4 regions of the Streptomyces sp. NBC_00353 genome follow, and region 4 is predicted to be linked to each of the others. Evidence: riboswitches for the same ligand, from Rfam matches in the RefSeq annotation. Region 4 holds a riboswitch; each other region holds the start of a gene.
What was found. Region 4 has a riboswitch for cobalamin ahead of OHA88_RS34000 (cobalamin biosynthesis protein). Riboswitches for the same ligand answer to the same signal wherever they lie in the genome.
Positions count from the first base shown of each region.

Region 1 (5,076 bases), 600 kb from region 4:
CCGACGACGAACAGCCCGATCCTGATGAACGCCCCGTACGAACGGGCCCACGGCGCATCCGTCCGGCGCGCCGCCACGACGTAACCGGCCACCCCCACCAGCAGCCCGAGCAGCAGCGGATTGCTGGTCCGGGAGGCGGCGGTGGCCAGCCCGATCGCCCACAGCCACCAGGCCCCGGCGGGCAGGGCGTTGCTGCGGGTCGCCTCGGGGGCGCGCAGGGCACGGCCCGGCCGGGCAGGGCCGGCGGAGACGGTCATCCGCGGCGGCGGCGGGCCTGCACCACTGCGGCGACGCCGAGCAGAAGGACGGCGGCGACACCGGCGAGCACCCCGGCGGACGGACCGCCGCGGCCGCTCCCCGGGTGGGCCGAGGCGGACGGGCTCGCGGGTGCCTGCGACGTACCGTCGGCGTGCCCGGTGCCGGAGACCTGCTCACCGCAGCCCGAGGCCGGATAGCCGGAGATCGCGCAGAGCAGTGCCTCGCTGCTGTAGCGCAGCGGCTTGGCCACGGAGGCGAGGGCCTCCGCGGCGCTCGCGTCCTCGGCGACCTGCGCGCATGCGGTACGCGGCGCGGGCGGCGTCTCCCCGTCCGGGGCGTCCGCCGCCGTGCCGGGGTCGATGACGAGCGCGATCCGCTTGGTGCCGTCCTTGGCGGGGGTGTCCGCACAGATCACCGCGAAGTCGGGGGCGCGGCGCGGTTTCGCCGAGTCCTGGGAGTCCTCGCTCACCGAGAACCGGAAGCCCTGCACCGCACCGTCGTCGGGCCGGACCAGCGACGGGCCCTGGGTGGCGTACGCCCAGCCCGTCCCCTTGCCCTCCCAGAACGACCAGTAGCGGTAGCCGGCCGCGTGGGCGGTGCCCGCACCGAGCACGGTCAGGACGGCGCCGAGAACGAGCAGCAGGGCGCCCGCCGTCGGCCACCCGGATCGATTGCCCGCCCGGTTCACAGCTGCGGGGTCTTCCGGCGGCTGCTGATGAGGAAGCCGACGCCGGCACCGGCGGCGAGACCGATACCGACGAGCCACCACACCCCGAGACCGGCGTCGTCGCTGGTGCCGTCCTGCGCCGCGTAGTCGCTGGTGGCCGGCGAGGGTGTGTGGGCGGCGGCCGGCTTCGGTCCGGTCGCGTTCAGCCGCTCGACCAGGTCGACGCCGCCGAAGTCGCGGGCATCGGCGCCGGTCGTGTGCGCGGCCACGACCAACTGGGCGTAGGCGGCCGGGCCGTTCTCGGCCGCCCAGGGCGCGGCGTTCTTCTTCAGCCAGCCGAGCGCGCCGGCCGCCTTGTCCTGGTGGCCCGTGGCGGCCAGGGCGACGACCGCGTCCGCGGTGTTGCCGAAATCGGGCTGCTCGGTGGTGTCGGTGGCGCCCGGCATCGGGGGCTGGTTCAGGTGGCCGGTCTTCGCGAGGGCGCCCGCGAGATAGTGGGCACCGTTCTGGGCGGCCTGCTCGGGCTTGACGACGGCACCCTTGTGGCAGGTGGGCGCCTTGTCCTCGGACGCGGAATTGTTCCAGGCGGCCAGCCCCTTGCCCATCGAACCGAGCACTCCGGCCGCGGTGGCGTCCGCGTTGGCGGCGAGCTTGCCGGCCTTGTCGGGCTGGTACGCGAACGCGCCGCCGTCCTTGCCGCCGCACGGGATGGCCAGTTCGAGCAACGCGTCGTACGGCGTCCTGCCGCCCTTGGTCGTCACATCGCCGAGCCGCTGGCCCCGCTTGGCCAGGGCGCCGATCACGATCGAGGTGGAGTTGGCGTCGCTGGGCGAGCCCGGGTTGTAACCCCAGCCGCCGTCCTCGTTCTGAACGGACTTCAGCCAGTCGACCCCGTTGTCGACGGCATCGCCGTGCCCGCCGACCTCGGCCAGCGCCTGGACCGCGGCGGCGGTGGCATTGGTGTCCGTCATGGTCTTCGCGTCGCACGGCTTGCCGGCATCTGCGCGGTACGAGGCGTAGGCGCCGCTGTCGCACTGCTGGGCGACCAGCCAGTCGACGGACGCGGCGGCGGGCGTGACCCCTTCGAGCCGCTGGGCGATGAAGGCCAGCGACTGCCTCCAGACCCCGTCGTACGTCGGGTCCTTGGTGCCGTACAGCCCGGACGGCAGTGCGACGGACGGGGTGGGCGACGGAGACGGCGCCGCCACCGCGGCCGGGGCAGCGGCCGCACAGAGCACGGTGGCGGTGGCGGCGAGCGTTGCTGCGGTGCGGCGAACGGTCATGGTGGGCTGGGCCTCTCCTGCGGTGGGAACCGGGCACAGGCACACTCAGGCACCAGGCTCCGGCCCCGTATGCCTCGACGGTGCCGGTCACCGGGGTTCCGGTGACGCGAGCCGGTCACGACCGCGGACAGGGCATTCCGACTTACCGCTGTGTCAGCGGCTCACGGTTGCGTGGTCAGCGCCGGATTCGCACCGGCTTCCCCCTGAACGGGCATGATGACGACTCGCACACTCTACCGGGGCGTAGCCCGCCCCTTCGGGCGGAGGGGCGCCCGGAACAGCGACGTACGTCACCCGTGGGGCCGGGGCGGGACGGAGCGGTGGGAGAGGAGGTCAGCCCCTGATGACCGCCAGTGCCTCGTCGCGAACCCTGGCCATGGTGGCCTCGTCCCGGGCTTCGACGTTCAGGCGGAGGAGCGGCTCGGTGTTGGAGGGGCGGACATTGAACCACCAGTCCGCTGCCGTGACGGTCAGGCCGTCGAGTTCGTCGAGGGTGACTCCCTCACGGCCGGCGTAGGCAGCGGTGACCGCGGTGAGGCGGTCGGCCCGGTCGGCGACCGTGGAGTTGATCTCGCCGGAAGCGGCATAGCGGTCGTACCCCGCGACCAGTGCGGACAGGGGACCGTCCTGCCCGCCGAGCGCCGCCAGCACATGCAGGGCAGCGAGCATCCCGGTGTCGGCGTTCCAGAAGTCCTGGAAGTAGTAGTGCGCGGAGTGCTCGCCCCCGAAGATCGCCCCGGACCGGGCCATCTCCGCCTTGATGAAGGAGTGCCCGACGCGCGTACGCACCGGGGTGCCGCCGTGCTCACGGACCACCTCCGGCACCGACCACGAGGTGATCAGATTGTGGATGACCACGCCCGAGCCGCCGTGGCGGGCCAGCTCCCGGGCCGCCACCAGCGCGGTGATCGCCGACGGCGAGACCGGATCGCCGTGCTCGTCGACGACGAAACAGCGGTCCGCGTCTCCGTCGAACGCGATACCGAGGTCGGCGCCCTCGTCACGCACCCGCTTCTGCAGGTCGACGATGTTGGCCGGATCGAGCGGGTTCGCCTCGTGGTGGGGGAACGTCCCGTCCAGCTCGAAGTACATCGGGACCAGATCCAGCGGGAGGCCCGCGAAGACCGTCGGCACGGTGTGCCCGCCCATTCCGTTGCCCGCGTCCACCACCACCTTCAGCGGCCGGATCGACGTCACGTCCACCAGAGAGAGCAGGTGGGCGGCGTAGTCCTGCAGGGTCTCCCGTTCACCGACCGCGCCCGGCGTCGCGACCGGCTCCGGGGCGCCCGACTCCTGCCATGCCTCCACCAGCTCCCGGATCCGGGACAGGCCGGTGTCCTGGCCCACCGGGGCCGCGCCCGCACGGCACATCTTGATGCCGTTGTACCGGGCCGGGTTGTGCGAGGCCGTGAACATCGCTCCCGGCAGGTCCAGCGCCCCCGACGCGTAGTACAGCTGATCCGTCGAGCACAGCCCGATCAGTGTCACCGCTGCGCCACGGTTCGACGCACCCCGCGCGAAGGCGGCCGCGAGCCCGGGCGACGAGGGCCGCATGTCATGCCCGATCACGATCGCCTCCGCGCCCACGACCTGCACGAAGGCCGCCCCGAACAGCTCGGCCAGCGACTCGTCCCACTGGTCCGGAACCACCCCTCGTACGTCGTACGCCTTGACGAGCTGCGACAGATCAGCCATGGGAATGACCGCTTTCTTCCTTGGTGGTGAGCCAGACGGCAGTGTCCGGCGGGAGGGTGCGTCCCTGCAGGGGGGCGCTGCTCAGTACGGGGCGGCCGGGCAGGCCGAGGGTGTCGAGCGACAGTGGGTCGGGCCCGAAATTCACCACGCACCCCAACTCGCCCCGCCGGAAGGCGAGACAGTGGTCGCCGGGTGCGGTGTACCAGCGCAGGGCTGCGTGGGCCTCGGCAGGGTGCTCGCGGCGCAGGAGCAGCGCGGCGCGGTAGAGCGCGAGGGTGGAGTGCGGGTCGGCCAGCTGGGCCTCCACCGTGTGGGCGGCCCAGCCTTCCGGCTGGGGAAGCCAGCAGTCGTCCGGGGCGGCGGTGGTGAAGCCGTAGGGCGGCCGGCTGCCGGACCAGGGAATCGGGGTGCGGGCGCCGTCGCGTCCCCGGTCGGTGTGACCGGAGCGTTCCCAGAGCGGGTCGCGTATGCGGTCGTCGGGGACAGCGGCCTGCGGGAGGGCGAGTTCCTCGCCCTGGTAGAGGTAGGCGGCTCCGGGGAGGGCCAGCATCAGCAGGGCCGCGGACCGGGCCCGCAGCTCGGATCCGTAGCGGGTGACGGGGCGTACCGCGTCATGGCTGGAGAGCACCCAGGTGACGGGTGCGTCCACGGAAGCGGTCGCCGCGAGGGAGTCGTCGATGACGCCGCGCAGCGCCTGCGCCTCCCAAGGGGCCTCCAGGAAGGCGAAGTTGAAGGCCTGCTGCATTTCGTCCGGGCGTATGTACCGGGCGAGGCGTTCCGGCGCGAAGACGGCGGACTCGGCCACCAGCACACGGTCCGTCGGGGCGACGGCGCCCGGCGGGGCCGGATGGGTGCTGAGAAGGGCGCGCCACTCCCGGTAGAGGGGGTGCAGCTCCTCCTGGTCGTAGTAGGGCATGAGGTGGTTACGGAGCGGGTCCTGGTGCTGGCCGGGGCCCGCGTCGGGCAGGCCCTCGGCCTTGAAGAGAGCGTGGGCCACGTCCACGCGGAAGCCGTCCACGCCGTGGTCCAGCCAGAACCGCAGGACGTCGGCGAAGTCGGAACGCACCTGCGGGTTGCGCCAGTTGAGGTCCGGCTGTTCGGGGGCGTGCAGGTGGAGGTACCAGTCGCCGTCGGCGACGCGGGTCCAGGCCGGTCCTCCGAACGCCGACTGCC
Region 1 is NZ_CP107985.1:6,942,148-6,947,223, forward strand. Features, by position in the region: gene OHA88_RS31275 (energy-coupling factor transporter transmembrane component T) at 1-257, opposite strand, end outside; gene OHA88_RS31280 (SCO2322 family protein) at 254-946, opposite strand; gene OHA88_RS31285 (prenyltransferase/squalene oxidase repeat-containing protein) at 943-2,208, opposite strand; cobalamin riboswitch at 2,273-2,457, opposite strand; gene OHA88_RS31290 (phosphomannomutase/phosphoglucomutase) at 2,542-3,903, opposite strand; gene OHA88_RS31295 (glycoside hydrolase family 13 protein) at 3,896-5,076, opposite strand, start outside.
Region 1: another riboswitch for cobalamin. It lies ahead of OHA88_RS31285 (prenyltransferase/squalene oxidase repeat-containing protein); the one in region 4 lies ahead of OHA88_RS34000 (cobalamin biosynthesis protein).

Region 2 (5,076 bases), 3.5 Mb from region 4:
CTGGCGCAAGGCCGAGAACGAGGCCAGCCTCGACGAATGGGGGCTGGGCGGACGGTCGTTCGGCACCTGGGTCACCTGGTTCCTGCTCGGCGGCGACCTGTACACCGCGTACACCTTCGTCGCCGTCCCTGCCGCGATCTACGCGGCGGGCGCGGCCGGCTTCTTCGCGGTCCCGTACACCATCCTCGTGTACCCGCTGATCTTCACCTTCCTGCCGCGGCTGTGGTCGGTGTCGCACAAGCACGGGTACGTCACCACCTCGGACTTCGTCCGCGGCCGCTTCGGATCGAAGGGGCTCTCGCTGGCGGTCGCCGTCACCGGCATCCTCGCCACGATGCCGTACATCGCGCTCCAGCTCGTCGGTATCCAGGCGGTACTGGACGTGATGGGCGTCGGCGGCGGCGAGACCACGCACTGGTTCGTCAAGGACCTGCCGCTGCTGATCGCGTTCGCGGTGCTCGCCGCGTACACGTACTCCTCCGGGCTGCGGGCCCCCGCACTGATCGCGTTCGTCAAGGACGGCCTGATCTACCTGGTCATCGCGGTGGCGATCATCTACATCCCGATCAAGCTGGGCGGCTTCGACGACATCTTCGCCAAGGCCGGCGAGGCGTTCTCGCAGACCAACCCCGCAACCGGCAAGCCGCGCGGCGCGCTCGCGCCGGCCGACCCGGGCCAATGGGGCTACGCCACCCTGGCCCTGGGTTCGGCGCTCGCGCTCTTCATGTATCCGCACTCGATCACGGCGACGCTCTCCAGCCGCAGCCGTGACGTGATCCGGCGCAACACCACCATCCTGCCGCTGTACTCGCTGATGCTGGGCCTGCTGGCACTGCTCGGCTTCATGGCGATCGCCGCCGGGGTCAAGGTGCAGAACGGGCAGCTGGCGATCCCGCAGCTGTTCGAGAACATGTTCCCCGACTGGTTCGCCGGGGTGGCGTTCGCCGCGATCGGTATCGGCGCGCTGGTGCCCGCCGCGATCATGTCGATCGCAGCCGCCAACCTCTTCACCCGGAACATCTACAAGGACTTCCTGAAGCCCGACGCGACCCCGGCCCAGGAGACGAAGGTCTCCAAGCTGGTGTCGCTGCTGGTGAAGGTCGGTGCGCTCGCCTTCGTCCTCACGATGGACAAGACGGTCGCGATCAACTTCCAGCTGCTGGGCGGGATCTGGATCCTGCAGACGTTCCCGGCGCTGGTCGGCGGCCTGTTCACCCGGTGGTTCCACCGCTGGGCGCTGCTCGCCGGCTGGGCGGTCGGCATGGTCTACGGCACGCTCGCCGCGTACGGGGTGGCGAGCCCGACCCAGGCGCACTTCGGCGGCTCCTCGAAGGAGATCCCGGGGATCGGCGAGATCGGCTACATCGGCCTGACGGCGTTCGTACTGAACGTGGTGGTGACGGTGGTGCTGACGTTCGTCCTGAACGCGGTGAAGGCCCCGGCCGGAATCGACGAGACGTCACCGTCCGACTACACGGCGGACGCGGGCGACCCGGGCGTGAAGGTCGAACTCCCGTTGGCCAGGCCTGAGCCGGCCGGCTCCCCCGACGCGAGCCCGTCGACCAAGTAGGGTCTTTCGTTTGGATCAGGCCGGATCAGGGAGCGGGGTCCGGTGCGTGCAGCTGCAGGGCGGAGGAAGGAGCCCACGCGGAGCGAATGGGGTCTCCCCTGCTCGAGCGAAGCCGAGAGCTTGGGGAAAACCGACGACAACGCGGCAGATGTGCGTGCCAGACCCCGCGAGCCCCCCAGCCTGATCCAAGCGAGAGGCCCTAAGCCTGCACGCCAGTGATACATGTGGCCCGCCCGACGACGGAGGACAAATCCGTGGCCGGGCGGGCCACACCGGTTTCGGTCAGGAGCGGCACCCCTGGTGCCCCTGGGCGCGCACCCCGCGCCCCGCGCCCCGTACGGCAGACTTCCGCCATGGACATATCGATCAGGGCCGTCGACCCCAGCGAACACCACCTTCTCGGCGAGATCACCGCATTCGCGTACCTCGACGACGGCCTGCTCGACCTCGGTGCCGACGACCCGTATCTCGAACGACTCCGCGACGTGCCGCGCCGCGCCGCCGAGGCCGACGTGCTCGTCGCGGTCGGTGCCGACGGCCGGGTACTGGGCGGCGTGACATACGCACCGCCCGGCAACCCGTGGGCCGACATCGCCGGCCCCGACGAGGCCGAATTCCGGATGCTCGCCGTCGCGCCGGAGGCGCGTGGCCTCGGGGCGGGTGAGGCGCTCGTACGGGCCTGTATCGACCGCGCACGGGGTACGGACGGCGTCGCGCGGCTCGTCCTGTCGACGCAGCCGGCCATGCTCGGGGCGCACCGCATCTACCGTCGACTGGGCTTCGCACGGACTCCGGAGCGCGACTGGTATCCCATTCCAGGCCTCCAGCTGCTCACCTACAGCCTCACCCTGTGAACCGCGTACGACACAACATGTGGGGGCTGTCTCATCGGGCGGCCCCCACATGTATGCTCGTGCTCGCTGTCGCCGCAGGGAAATCCGGTGTGAATCCGGAACTGTCCCGCAACGGTGTGATCGGTGTACTTTTGCGCACCCTGTAAGTCCGAGGACCTGCCGACAGCGCGTCCGGCTCGACCGATCCGGACGCCCAGACGTCCGGGCCTCGCGGATGGGCCGGTGGACGCCGCACGGAGTGCTGCCCTCTTTTCCGGGCCCGCCTCTGCCCGGCTGCCCCGCTCCCCGCCCGGCCCCGAGCCGAGCGAGGGAGAGCACCACATGACCATCGCGCCAGCCGATCCGGCTTCAGTCGCCGAGTCCACGGGAACCGCGAACGACGGACCCGGGACCGCACTGCTGCGGACCCTGACCGACCTCACCGTCGATCTGCCCGACACCGACCCCGGTCGCGTCGCCGCAGCCGCGCTGCGCGGGCGCAACGCCCGGTCGGACGAAGCAGAGTTGCGTTCGCTGGCCACCGAGGCCGCCGCAGGTCTGATCTCCGAGGACCCCGCGTACTCCCGGCTCGCCGCCCGCCTCCTCACCCGCACCATCGCGGACGAGGCGGCCGGTCAGGGCGCGGTGTCCTTCTCCGCCTCGGTCTCCGTCGGCCACCGCGAAGGTCTGATCGCGGACCGCACGGCCGCGTTCGTGGCGCTCCACGCGGCCCGGCTCGACGCGCTGGTCGAGCAGTCGCTCGCCGACGGCGCCGACGACCGGTTCGGCTACTTCGGGCTGCGGACGCTGCACAGCCGCTATCTGCTGCGCCACCCGCACACCCGTCAGGTCATCGAGACGCCACAGCACTTCATGCTGCGGGTCGCGGCCGGTCTCGCCGAGGACGACTCGGCGCGCGCAGTGGACGAGGTCGCCTCGCTGTACGGCCTGATGAGCCGTCTCGACTACCTCCCGTCCTCCCCCACACTCTTCAACTCCGGCACCCGGCACCCGCAGATGTCCTCCTGCTATCTGCTGGACTCGCCGCTGGACGAGCTCGACTCGATCTACGACCGCTACCACCAGGTGGCACGGCTCTCCAAGCACGCGGGCGGCATCGGCCTCTCGTACTCCCGGATCCGCGCCCGCGGTTCGCTGATCCGCGGCACCAACGGGCACTCCAACGGCATCGTGCCGTTCCTGAAGACACTCGACGCCTCGGTCGCCGCGGTGAACCAGGGCGGCCGCCGCAAGGGCGCCGCCGCCGTCTACCTGGAGACGTGGCACGCGGACATCGAGGAGTTCCTGGAGCTGCGCGACAACACCGGTGAGGACCAGCGGCGTACGCACAACCTCAACCTGGCGCACTGGATCCCGGACGAGTTCATGCGCCGGGTCGACACGGACGGCGACTGGTCGCTGTTCTCGCCCGCTGACGTGCCCGAGCTGGTCGACCTGTGGGGCGACGAGTTCGACGCCGCGTACCGGGCCGCCGAGGCCAAGGGCCTGGCCCGCAAGTCGATGCCGGCGCGTGAGCTGTACGGCCGGATGATGCGGACCCTCGCGCAGACCGGCCAGGGCTGGATGACCTTCAAGGACGCCTCCAACCGGACCGCGAACCAGACCGCCGAGCCGGGCCGCGTCGTCCACTCGTCGAACCTGTGCACCGAGATCCTCGAAGTCACCGACGACGGCGAGACGGCCGTCTGCAACCTCGGTTCGGTCAATCTCGGGGCGTTCGTGGCCGACGGTGGGATCGACTGGGAGCGGCTGGACTCCACCGTCCGTACCGCCGTGACGTTCCTCGACCGGGTCGTCGACATCAACTTCTACCCGACCGAGCAGGCCGGCCGGTCCAACGCTCGCTGGCGCCCGGTGGGTCTGGGCGCGATGGGGCTCCAGGACGTCTTCTTCCAGCTGCGGCTGCCGTTCGACTCCCCCGAGGCCCGCGCGCTCTCCACGAAGATCTCCGAGCGGATCATGCTCGCCGCGTACGAGGCGTCCTGCGACCTCGCCGAGCGGTCCGGTCCGCTGCCCGCCTGGTCCGAGACGCGCGCCGCCCGCGGTGTGCTGCACCCCGACCACTACGCCACCGAGCTGACCTGGCCGGAGCGCTGGGAGGCGCTGCGCGCCCGGATCGCGAAGACCGGCATGCGCAACTCGCTGCTGCTGGCGATCGCGCCGACCGCCACGATCGCCTCGATCGCCGGGGTGTACGAGTGCATCGAGCCGCAGGTCTCCAACCTCTTCAAGCGCGAGACGCTCAGCGGTGAGTTCCTCCAGGTCAACGCGTATCTGGTGGATGAGCTGAAGAAGCTCGGCGTGTGGGACGCGCGGACCCGTGAGGCGCTGCGCGAGGCGAGCGGCTCGGTGCAGGGGTTCGCCTGGATCCCGGAGGACGTACGGGCGTTGTACCGCACGGCGTGGGAGATCCCGCAGCGCGGACTGATCGACATGGCGGCGGCGCGTACGCCGTTCCTCGACCAGAGCCAGTCACTGAACCTGTTCCTGGAGACGCCGACGATCGGCAAGCTCTCCTCGATGTACGCGTACGCCTGGAAGCAGGGGCTGAAGACGACGTACTACCTGCGCTCGCGCCCGGCGACCCGGATCGCCCGCGCGGCATCCGGCCGGGCCGCGGCCGCCGCCCCCATTCCCGTACAGCAGGCAGCG
Region 2 is NZ_CP107985.1:4,046,913-4,051,988, forward strand. Features, by position in the region: gene mctP (monocarboxylate uptake permease MctP) at 1-1,570, shown strand, start outside; gene OHA88_RS18210 (GNAT family N-acetyltransferase) at 1,924-2,424, shown strand; cobalamin riboswitch at 2,478-2,602, shown strand; gene OHA88_RS18215 (ribonucleoside-diphosphate reductase subunit alpha) at 2,746-5,076, shown strand, end outside.
Region 2: another riboswitch for cobalamin. It lies ahead of OHA88_RS18215 (ribonucleoside-diphosphate reductase subunit alpha); the one in region 4 lies ahead of OHA88_RS34000 (cobalamin biosynthesis protein).

Region 3 (5,076 bases), 5.6 Mb from region 4:
CCACCTGGTGCTCGGCGGCGTACGCCGCCGCCTCGGCCACACGCGCGGCGTTGCGTGTCCGGGTGTTGCGTATGGCCGCGTAGACGGTGTGGCCCTCGCGGGCCAGGGCGCGGGCGGCCAGGGCGCCGAAGCCGGATCCCGCGCCGGTGATGACGATGGTCTTGCTCATGACTCAGTCCTCGGTCTTTCGGTCGGTGAAGGAGAGGAAGAAGAGATGGAGGGTGACAACGGTCGTGGGAGCGGCGGTCTGCTGCCGTCAGCGGGCGGGGTCAGACGATGCCGCCGTTGGCACGCACGACCTGGCCGTTGACCCAGCGGGCGGGACCGGCGAGGAAGGCGACGACCTCCGCGATGTCCTGTGGAGTCCCGAGGCGCTCCAGCGGTGCCTGGCCGGCGAGCTTCTCGATGGTCGCCTCGTCCTTGCCGTCCAGGAAGAGAGCGGTGGCGGTCGGCCCGGGGGCCACGGCGTTGACCGTGATGTCCTTGCCTCGCAGTTCGCGGGCCAGGATCAGGGTCATGGCCTCGACCGCGCCCTTGGTGGCGGCATAGGCGGTGTAGCCGGGGAGGGCCAGCGACAGCACGGAGCTGGAGAAGTTGATGATCGCTCCGCCGCCGCGCAGGCGGCGGGCCGCCTGCTGGTCGACGACGAACGTGCCACGGATGTTGGTCCGGTACATCCGGTCCAGCGCGTCCAGGTCCATGTCGACGAGCGGTGCGAGCGTCATGACGCCCGCGGCGTGGACGACGACGTCGACTCCGCCGAAGGTCTCCTCCGCCGCATCGAAGAGCGCCGCCACCGCGGCCTCGTCGGCGACGTCCGCACGGTGGGCGATTGCCTCGCCACCTGCGGCGGCAATCACCGCGACGACGGCCTCGGCCTCCGTCCGGTTGCCGGCGTAGTTGATGACGACGGCGAATCCGTCGGCAGCCAGGCGTTCGGCGCTCTCGCGGCCGATACCCCTGGATCCTCCCGTGACGACCGCGACCCGGCGTGCGGTGGTGGTCTGCTCAGTCAAGGCGTTGCTCCCGTTTCAAGGGGGTGCGGTGATGCCCGCTTCCCGATGGAACAACGCTAACACCATTTGCGTAGCGTCGCTACCACCACCGCGTAGCAACGTTACGAGCGCCGCTACCCACTTTTCGATCGGTCAAAATTCCGATGCGTCGAGGCTTGCCGCCGTGATAGTCCGGCGAGTCATGGAATCTCTTGTGACAACGCGGCTCGTGCTCCACCCACTGACCCCCGCGGAGGCGGAGTGCGTAGTGCAAGGCCGTCCCGGGCCGGACGCCCTCTGGGCACCTGACTACCCCAACGACGGCGACCGGGCCGGCGCGAGGCACTTCCTGGAGCACTGCGCGGATACCGGCAATCCTCAGCCGTTCGGCGCGTACGAGATCCGCCTCCGCGAGAACGGGCACGCCATCGGCGGAGTCGGTTTCCACGGTGTCCCGGACGACCGGGGGCAGGTCACGATCGGCTACGGCCTGATACCGGCAATGCGCGGAAAGGGGTACGCCTCCGAGGCCCTGCGTGCACTGCTGGAGATTGCCCGTGCCGCGGGTGTCGCGTCGGTCAGGGGCGACGCCGACCTCGACAACACCGCGTCCCAGCACGTCATGGCAGCGGCGGGCATGCACTTCGTCGGGGAGGACGACCTGCTGAGGCATTACCGGATCGACTGGACGGCCGGACCGGCGGCCGAACCCGGGGGCGGAGCGACTGCGACGAACGGAGCCGCCGGGTCCGAACCTTCTCCCGAGGTCTCCGCTCGACGTCCGTCATGACGCCGGGCACCCGGGCGGCTCTGCCCCGACCACGACTGAACCCGCCAGGCGTCTCCTGGCGGGTTCGGTCGTAGCGGATTTTCGGCCGGTCAGCCGGCAGCGGTGGCCGTGCGGGATGCCGTGCCGCCACCCGCCGGGACCGTGTCCGGTCCCGGCACCAGCAGCCGTTCGGTCAGGTAGCCGAAAAACAGACCGAAAGTGGTCCAGAGCGTGGCCTGAACGGCGAGGGTGGCGAGGCGGAACTCCCACAGCAGACCAGCCGGGAAGTCCTTGCCGACCTCGTTGAACGAGGGCAGGAAAGCGTAGGCGAGACCGATGACGAGGACGTAGCCGGCGGATGCGGCGATCGTCGCGTTCCAGTTGCCCAGGCGAGGAGCCAGCCGCTTGCCGAGGATGACGGCCGCAACGGCGAGCAGCACGCTGAGAGCGACCATGAGGAAGAACAGGGCGGTGCGTTGGCCGATCGTGTCGGGGTTGCCGACGGCCGGCGGGTTGGCCGGGTATTTGAGGAACGGCACGACATACACGGTCAGCAGGGCGCCGAACGCGATCAGTGCAGACGTGGCCCGCGGGCCGAACCTGCCGATGCGGCCGAGGGCGTAGCAGAAGACGAGCGCGGCGATGCCGCCGATGGCCACGCCGAAGACGAGGACACCGGTGGCGAGGCCGGCCGTGGACTGCATCGTGCGGCTGACGAGTTCCTCGCCGCCGCCGTGGTCGTGGCTGTGTGCCTCTTCGAGGGCGATCGCCGCGTCGACCCGCGACTCTCCGAGGAAGTAGGCGACGGCAAGTGCGAGCGCGCCCGCGACGAGGCCGGCCAGCATGCCGCGGACCAGCAGGGCTCTGACGGATATGGAGTTCATGAGGGGTTCCCCTGGCTTGCGCGGCGTGTCAGTGGCAGGGGAAACCGAGCAGGTGGCGACCGTCATGTACCCACTCGTGGACACCCTCGCCGGAGATGACCGAAGTGGCGCCCTGCTCGGCGCCGACGAAGTACAGCAGGACGAGCATGAGAATGCCGAAGAAGACCGCCCATGGGGCGATGGCCTTCAGCGAGATGGGGGTGATGGCGGGTGATGCGACGGCGGCGGGGGCAGCAGTCTGTGCCATGGCAGAACCTCCTGGGGGAACACGCGTCCCGATCGTGGTGCCTGAGACGACAGCGCTGGGTCTGACTTCCCGTACGGATACGGGTTCACAGTGGCGCGACCGTGCCGGATTCTCACCGGACTTCCATCACACCGTCGTCATGTTCGTCGCGACCATACCGTCTGGGAGCACCCCGCCGCCATGGCACCATCTGCCCACCCCACAGCCCTGGATGCCATGGTGTGCTTACTGAAGAGGCCACAGTTCAGGGAGTTGACGCGGGTGTTGACGGTACGGGTGATGTTGATCTCACCGGCGCTCAACGCGGCGCTGCGCGAGGCCCGGTTCGACGGCGACGCCCCGCTCGACGCGTCCGGCGTCCGGCGGGCGCGTGCGGCCGCGGCCGCGGTGCCTGCTGCCGATCGCCGGGTGCACGGCCCGGACGAACGGTGCACCGGGACCGCCGAGGCATTGGGTCTGCGGTCCGATCCCGAACCTGCCCTTCGTGGCTGGGACTTGGGGCGCTGGAGCGGGCAACGGCTGGCGGAGGTGAGCCGGGACGAGCCGGGGGCGGTATCGGCCTGGCTGTCCAAGCCCTCGGCGGCCCCGCACGGCGGTGAGTCGCTGCTGGATCTGCATGCGCGGGTGGGCGGCTGGCTGGATTCGCTGCATCGGGAGGGCGCCGATGACGGCAGCGTGCTCGCCGTGGCCGAACCCGCGGTGGTGCGGGCCGCGGTCGTGCATGCGCTGGGCCTTCCGCCCCAGACATTCTGGCGGTTGGACGTCGCTCCGCTGACGCTGACCGAGCTCAGCGGCCGGTCCGGGCGGTGGAACCTGCGTTGCGGGCGGCCCCTGGGCACCGGAACCGACGAGACCACCGCACTGCACAGACAGTAGCCGGACGAGTCGTATCCGTGATGGATCACGGAATCACGTGCGCCGCTTTCGCCATGCGTCACGACGGACTTCACCTCCCCGCCCCGGACCGGAGAGCCGACGCCCGAGACCGGACTCCCCCACAGCGACCCACTCCCCTCAGTGACGGGCCCGACCGTGCACTCTTCCGCTCAAGCAATGCTGACAAATAGTACGTAAAATGGCCAAGGCGATCGAGCCCACCTCCTCTTCGGAAGGGCGACCGACCATGAGCGATCAAACGCAGCTGAGCCGGCCCGAGACCACCCGCCCGGCATCCGAGTCCACGCACGGAGCGGGACCGCATGGCGAAAACCGCCGAACGGAGCCCGGGGCACGGGGGCGTACCACGATCGCCGACGGCGTAGTGGCGAAGATCGCCGGGCTGGCGGCCCGGGGCGTGCCCGGGGTCCAGAGCATGGGCGGAGGATTCGTCCGCGGTATGGGGACCGTGCGGGATCGAGTGCCCGGAGCGGGAAGCCGGTCCGTCACCAGCGGTGTCAAGGTCGAGGTCGGCGAGGTTCAGACCGCTGTCGACCTGTCGATCATCGTCGAATACGGCTTCCCGATCGTCGAGCTCGCGGGCGATGTCCGGACCGAGGTGATCGCCGCCATCGAGCGGATGACCGGTCTGGAGGTCGTAGAGGTCAACATCACGGTGACCGACGTGAAGCTGCCCGACGAGGAAGAGGAGCAGCAGGCGCCGGAGAGGCGAGTCGCGTAGTGGTTCGCCGGACCGGATCGCGCCTGGTCGAAGGGGGTGCCCATCGGCCGTGTCGTCGGCCTGGAACCTCGGCTGTCTCCCGAGGCCCATCGGATGTTCGCCTGGTACAGGGCCACTGAGGCTGCCGCACATGACGGGGATGTGGCCGACCTCGATCGGAGGACCAGATGTCCACTGGAATCATTGTTGCCATCGTCGTCGTGGTGGTGGTCCTTGTCGCCCTCGCGGTGATTGTCCGGCTCGCCATTCGGCGGCGGCATCTGCAAGAACGCTTCGGGCCCGAGTACGAGCACGCTGTTGAAACCGGTGACAGCCGCACGGCGGCAGAGCGTGATCTGCGCGACCGCGAGCAACGGCACGACGACCTCGATCTGAAGCCGCTGGCCTCGACTGCCCGTCAGCAGTACACGCAGGACTGGAGCAGCGTGCAGGAGCACTTCGTGGACCGTCCGCGAGAGGCGGTCGGTGAGGCGGACCAGCTGGTGACCCGGCTCATGAACGAACGCGGCTACCCGACCGAGGGCTACGAGCAGCAGGTGAAGGACCTGTCGGTCGAACACGGG
Region 3 is NZ_CP107985.1:1,947,120-1,952,195, forward strand. Features, by position in the region: gene OHA88_RS09265 (SDR family oxidoreductase) at 1-169, opposite strand, end outside; gene OHA88_RS09270 (SDR family oxidoreductase) at 270-1,016, opposite strand; gene OHA88_RS09275 (GNAT family N-acetyltransferase) at 1,210-1,785, shown strand; gene OHA88_RS09280 (CbtA family protein) at 1,875-2,648, opposite strand; gene OHA88_RS09285 (CbtB domain-containing protein) at 2,677-2,895, opposite strand; adenosylcobalamin (AdoCbl) riboswitch at 2,899-3,047, opposite strand; gene OHA88_RS09290 (histidine phosphatase family protein) at 3,175-3,771, shown strand; gene OHA88_RS09295 (Asp23/Gls24 family envelope stress response protein) at 4,019-4,513, shown strand; gene OHA88_RS09300 (hypothetical protein) at 4,681-5,076, shown strand, end outside.
Region 3: another riboswitch for cobalamin. It lies ahead of OHA88_RS09285 (CbtB domain-containing protein); the one in region 4 lies ahead of OHA88_RS34000 (cobalamin biosynthesis protein).

Region 4 (5,076 bases):
CGCCATTCTGTGGAATCTGCTGACCTGGCTGGTCGGCCTGCCGTCCAGTTCCTCCCACGCCCTCTTCGGCGGACTCATCGGCGCCGCGGTGATGTCGGCGGGCTGGTCCTCGGTCGACGGCGGCACCGTCGTCACCAAGGTGCTGCTCCCCGCGGTCGCCGCCCCGGTCGTCGCCGGTCTCGCCGCACTGCTGGCGACCAGGCTGACGTACCGGATCGGCGGCAAGGTCCGTAACGACGCCCAGGAGAAGGCCACCGCCAAGGGCTACCGCGCCGGCCAGATCGCCTCGGCCGGACTGGTCTCGCTCGCCCACGGCACCAACGACGCGCAGAAGACCATGGGCATCATCACCCTGGCCCTGGTCACCGGCGGCGTTCTCTCCCCCGGCTCCAACCCGCCGGTCTGGGTCATCGTCTCCGCCGGTATGGCCATCGCGCTCGGCACCTACCTCGGCGGCTGGCGCATCATCCGCACCATGGGCAGTGGCCTCACCGAACTCAAGCCGCCGCAGGGCTTCGCCGCCCAGACCAGCGCGGCCACGGTCATCCTGGCCTCCTCGCACCTCGGCTTCTCCCTCTCCACCACCCAGTCGTGCTCCGGCGCCGTGATGGGTGCGGGACTGGGCCGCCGGGGCGGTGTGGTCCGCTGGTCCACCGCGACCCGGATGTTCGTCGCCTGGGGTCTGACCCTGCCGGCCGCCGGTCTGGTCGGTGCGGGCGCGGAATTCCTCACCAAGCAGGGCACCTGGGGTGTCGTCGTCGTCGCCATGCTGCTGATCGGCGGGTCCGCCGCCATCTGGCTGCTGTCCCGCCGCAAGCCGGTCGGTCACGACGATGTCGCTCCCGACGCCGAACCGGCGGGTGTCATCACCACCGCCATGGCGGCCGTCACCCCGCCGCCCACCGGGGCCGCGGCTGCGGCCACGACGGCGGACGCGACCGCAGCCACGGACGCGGACACGGACCTCAAGACCACCATCCCGGCCCCGGCCGGAACCGTCGCCGATCCGGCGCGGCCCGCCACGGTGTAAGGACAGATCACCATGAACATCGACTGGGCAGCTCTCGGTTCCGTCTTCGGCGTCTCCCTCGTCGTCACCGTGGCGCTGGTGGGCCTCTTCACCCTGGGCATCGTCGGCCTCTCCAAGCAGCCGGAACCGGCGGCGCAGGGCGGCTCCACCTCAGGCTCCCTGGTACTCGCCCGCACCGGCGCGTACCTCTGCTTCGGGCTCTGCGCGGCCGCGGTCGCGTACGGGATCTATCTGATCGTCGCCTGAGCACCAACCCGCACTCCGTCATCGGGGTCTCATCGGGCCGGACACACCTCGCGTGTGTCCGGCCCGATGTGCGTCTGCGCACACTGCGCCGCCGCAGGTCAAGGCCAGGTTGACGGGCATTCGCGGAGCGTGGTGGACTGCCGGAGCCATTTACGGCGACAGCAGAGGAAGCCGGTGCGAATCCGGCGCGGTCCCGCCACTGTCACCGGGGAGCAGTCCCCCACACCGGAAGTCACGGCTCGCGCAGGCGGGTTGGAAGGCCGGGGGAACTGCGGATCCGGGAGCCAGGAGACTCTCGCCGCCGGTCACGTCGAACCAGGGCGCGGACCCTGAGTGAGGACATATCGCCATGCCCGGCTGCCGTGCGTCGTCGTCCGTTTCTGTGCCGCTCCCACCAGGAGCCGGCTGTACGAAGGTCCTTCGAGGCGCAACGGCCGGCTGAGCCGTGCGAGCCGACCGCATCTTCGCGTACGGCGCCACGGCCGGTCTGATCGGCGATCTGCTGCTCGGTGATCCCCGCCGGCGGCATCCGGTCGCCGCGTTCGGACGGGCCGCCGCAGCCGTCGAGCGCCGCCTGTGGCGCGACCACCGCGGGTGGGGCGCACTGCACACCCTGGTCTGCGCCGGAGGGGCCGCGGGCGGAGCCGCACTGGCCGCCCGTGCCGTACGCCGTCATCCCGCCGCATCCGTCGCCCTCACCGCGGCCGCCACCTGGTCGGTCGTCGGCGGCACCTCGCTGGGGCGCGAGGCCCGCGCCATCGGCGGCGCGCTGGCCGCCGGTGACATCGCACTGGCCCGTGAGCGGCTCCCCCATCTGTGCGGCCGCGACCCGCACTCCCTCGACGGGCCGCAGATCGCCCGCGCCGTGGTGGAGTCCGTCGCCGAGAACACCTCCGACGCGGTGGTCGGCGCGCTGGTGTGGGGCGCGCTGGGCGGCGTGCCCGGACTCGTCGCCTTCCGGGCCGTCAACACCCTCGACGCCATGGTCGGGCACAAATCACCCCGCCATCTGCGCTACGGCTGGGCCTCGGCCCGGCTGGACGACGTCGTCGGCTGGCCCGGTGCCCGTCTCACGGCCGCGCTCGCCGTGGTTGCCGGGGGGCAGCCACGTCGGGCGGTACGCGCCTGGCGGGCCGACGCCGGCAAGCACCCGAGCCCCAACGCGGGGCCGGTGGAGGCCTCGTTCGCGGGCGCGCTCGGCGTACGGCTCGGCGGGACCCTGGCGTACGGCGGCCGTGTCGAGCACCGGCCGGTGCTGAACGGCACGGCCGGCCGTGCGGTGGAGACCGAGGACATCGAGCGCGCGGTGCGGCTGTCGCGCCGGGTGGGGGTGCTGGCCCTCGGCGTGTGCGCGGCGGGCCGGCTGATCGCGGGGAGGCGGTCGTCCACGGGGCGGCGCCCGGCCGCGGGACGGAGCGGAAAATGAGCGGCGGACTGCTTGTCGCCGGAACCACGTCGGACGCGGGCAAGAGCGTCGTCACGGCAGGCATCTGCCGCTGGCTGGTGCGCCAGGGGGTGAAGGTCGCGCCGTTCAAGGCGCAGAACATGTCGCTGAACTCGTTCGTCACCCGCGAGGGCGCGGAGATCGGACGTGCGCAGGCGATGCAGGCCCAGGCAGCCCGGGTGGAGCCGACCGCGCTGATGAACCCGGTACTGCTCAAGCCCGGCAGCGACCGCTCCAGCCAGGTCGTCCTGATGGGCAGGCCGGTGGGCGAGATGAGTGCACGCGGCTACCACGGGGGACGGCAGGAGTCGCTGCTCTCCACGGTCGTGGACTGTCTGGAACAGCTTCGGGGCACGTACGACGCGGTGATCTGCGAGGGGGCGGGCAGCCCGGCCGAGATCAATCTGCGCCGCACCGACATCGTGAACATGGGGATCGCGCGGGCCGCGCGGTTCCCGGTGGTCGTCGTCGGCGACATCGACCGCGGCGGTGTCTTCGCCTCCTTCTTCGGTACCACGGCGCTGCTCAGCGCCGAGGACCAGGCGCTGATCGCGGGCTATCTGGTCAACAAGTTCCGCGGCGACGTGTCGCTGCTGGAGCCGGGGCTCGACATGCTGCACGGGCTGACCGGGCGGCCGACGTACGGGGTGCTGCCGTTCGCCCATGGCCTGGGCATCGACGAGGAGGACGGACTGCGGATCTCGCTGCGCGGGGCCGTACGCGAGTCGGTCGTCGCGCCTCCGCACGGCGAGGACGTGCTGCGGGTCGCGGTGTGCGCGGTGCCGCTGATGTCGAACTTCACCGATGTGGACGCGCTGGCCGCCGAACCGGGTGTGGTGGTGCGGTTCGTGGACCGGGCGGAGGAGCTGGCCGACGCGGACCTGGTGATCGTGCCCGGCACGCGCGGCACGGTGAAGGCGCTGGCCTGGCTGCGCGAACGGGGGCTGGCCGACGCGCTGCTGCGGCGGGCCGCGCAGGGGCGTCCGGTGCTCGGCATCTGTGGCGGGTTCCAGGTGCTCGGTGAGCGCATCGAGGACGAGGTGGAGTCGCGGGCCGGGCAGGTCGACGGGCTCGGACTGCTTCCGGTACGGATCCGGTTCGACCGGGAGAAGACCCTGGCCCGGCCGGTCGGTTCGGCGCTCGGGGAGCCGGTGGAGGGGTACGAGATCCATCACGGCGTCGCCGATGTCCGGGGCGGCGAGCCGTTCCTGGACGGGTGCCGGGTGGGGGCTGTGTGGGGCACGCACTGGCACGGCTCGCTGGAGAGCGATGCGTTCCGGCGCCGGTTCCTGGTGGAGGTCGCGGCGGCTGCGGGGCGGCGGTTCGTGCCGGCGCCGGACACGAGTTTCGGGGCGCTGCGGGAGGAGCAGTTGGACCGGCTGGGGGATTTGATCGAGGAGCATGCGGATACGGGGGCGTTGATGCGGTTGATCGAGGCGGGGGTGCCGGGAGGACTGCCGTTCGTGGGCCCCGGTGCCCCGGAGGTGCCGGCGGCCCGTGCGGGGCGCGGCGCCGGGGTGACCGGGGGGTCGGCGTGAGGGGGGCACCCGCGGCGGGCTCCGTTCCCGGACCCGCCCCTTCCCGTGACCGGGGCTCCGCCCCGGACCCCGGTGCTCAGGCACGGGACGGGCTGAGCAGCCGTCCGGACACGCTGGACGGCGGGCCCGGCCGGGGCGCCGGTTCTTGGATGGATGACGTCGTCAAGGAGGCTTTGTGAGTACCCCGTATCCCTTCACTGCCATCGTCGGGCAGGACGATCTGCGGCTCGGATTGTTGCTGAACGCCGTATCGCCCGCTGTCGGTGGAGTGCTCGTGCGTGGGGAGAAGGGGACCGCCAAGTCCACCGCCGTGCGGGCACTTGCCGCGCTCATGCCCGAGGTCGGTGTCGTCTCCGGGTGCCGGTTCTCGTGTGACCCGGTGTCGCCCGATCCCGCGTGTCCCGATGGTCCTCACGAGGCCGGGGGCGGCGTGTCGCGGCCGGCTCGGACCGTGGAGCTGCCGGTGGGCGCGTCCGAGGACCGGCTCGTCGGGGCGCTCGACATCGAGCGGGCGCTCGCCGAGGGGGTCAAGGCGTTCGAGCCGGGGCTCCTCGCCGATGCACATCGCGGAATCCTGTACGTCGACGAGGTCAACCTGCTCCACGACCACCTGGTGGACCTGCTGCTGGATGCGGCGGCCATGGGCGCCTCGTACGTGGAGCGCGAAGGCGTCTCCGTGCGGCATGCCGCGCGGTTCCTGCTCGTCGGGACGATGAACCCCGAAGAGGGCGAGCTTCGGCCGCAGTTGCTCGACCGGTTCGGGCTGACCGTCGAGGTCGCGGCGTCGCGCGAGACCGACCAGCGGGTCGAGGTGGTGC
Region 4 is NZ_CP107985.1:7,542,673-7,547,748, reverse strand. Features, by position in the region: gene OHA88_RS34010 (inorganic phosphate transporter) at 1-1,030, shown strand, start outside; gene OHA88_RS34005 (hypothetical protein) at 1,043-1,276, shown strand; cobalamin riboswitch at 1,441-1,571, shown strand; gene OHA88_RS34000 (cobalamin biosynthesis protein) at 1,722-2,702, shown strand; gene OHA88_RS33995 (cobyric acid synthase) at 2,699-4,258, shown strand; gene OHA88_RS33990 (putative cobaltochelatase) at 4,434-5,076, shown strand, end outside.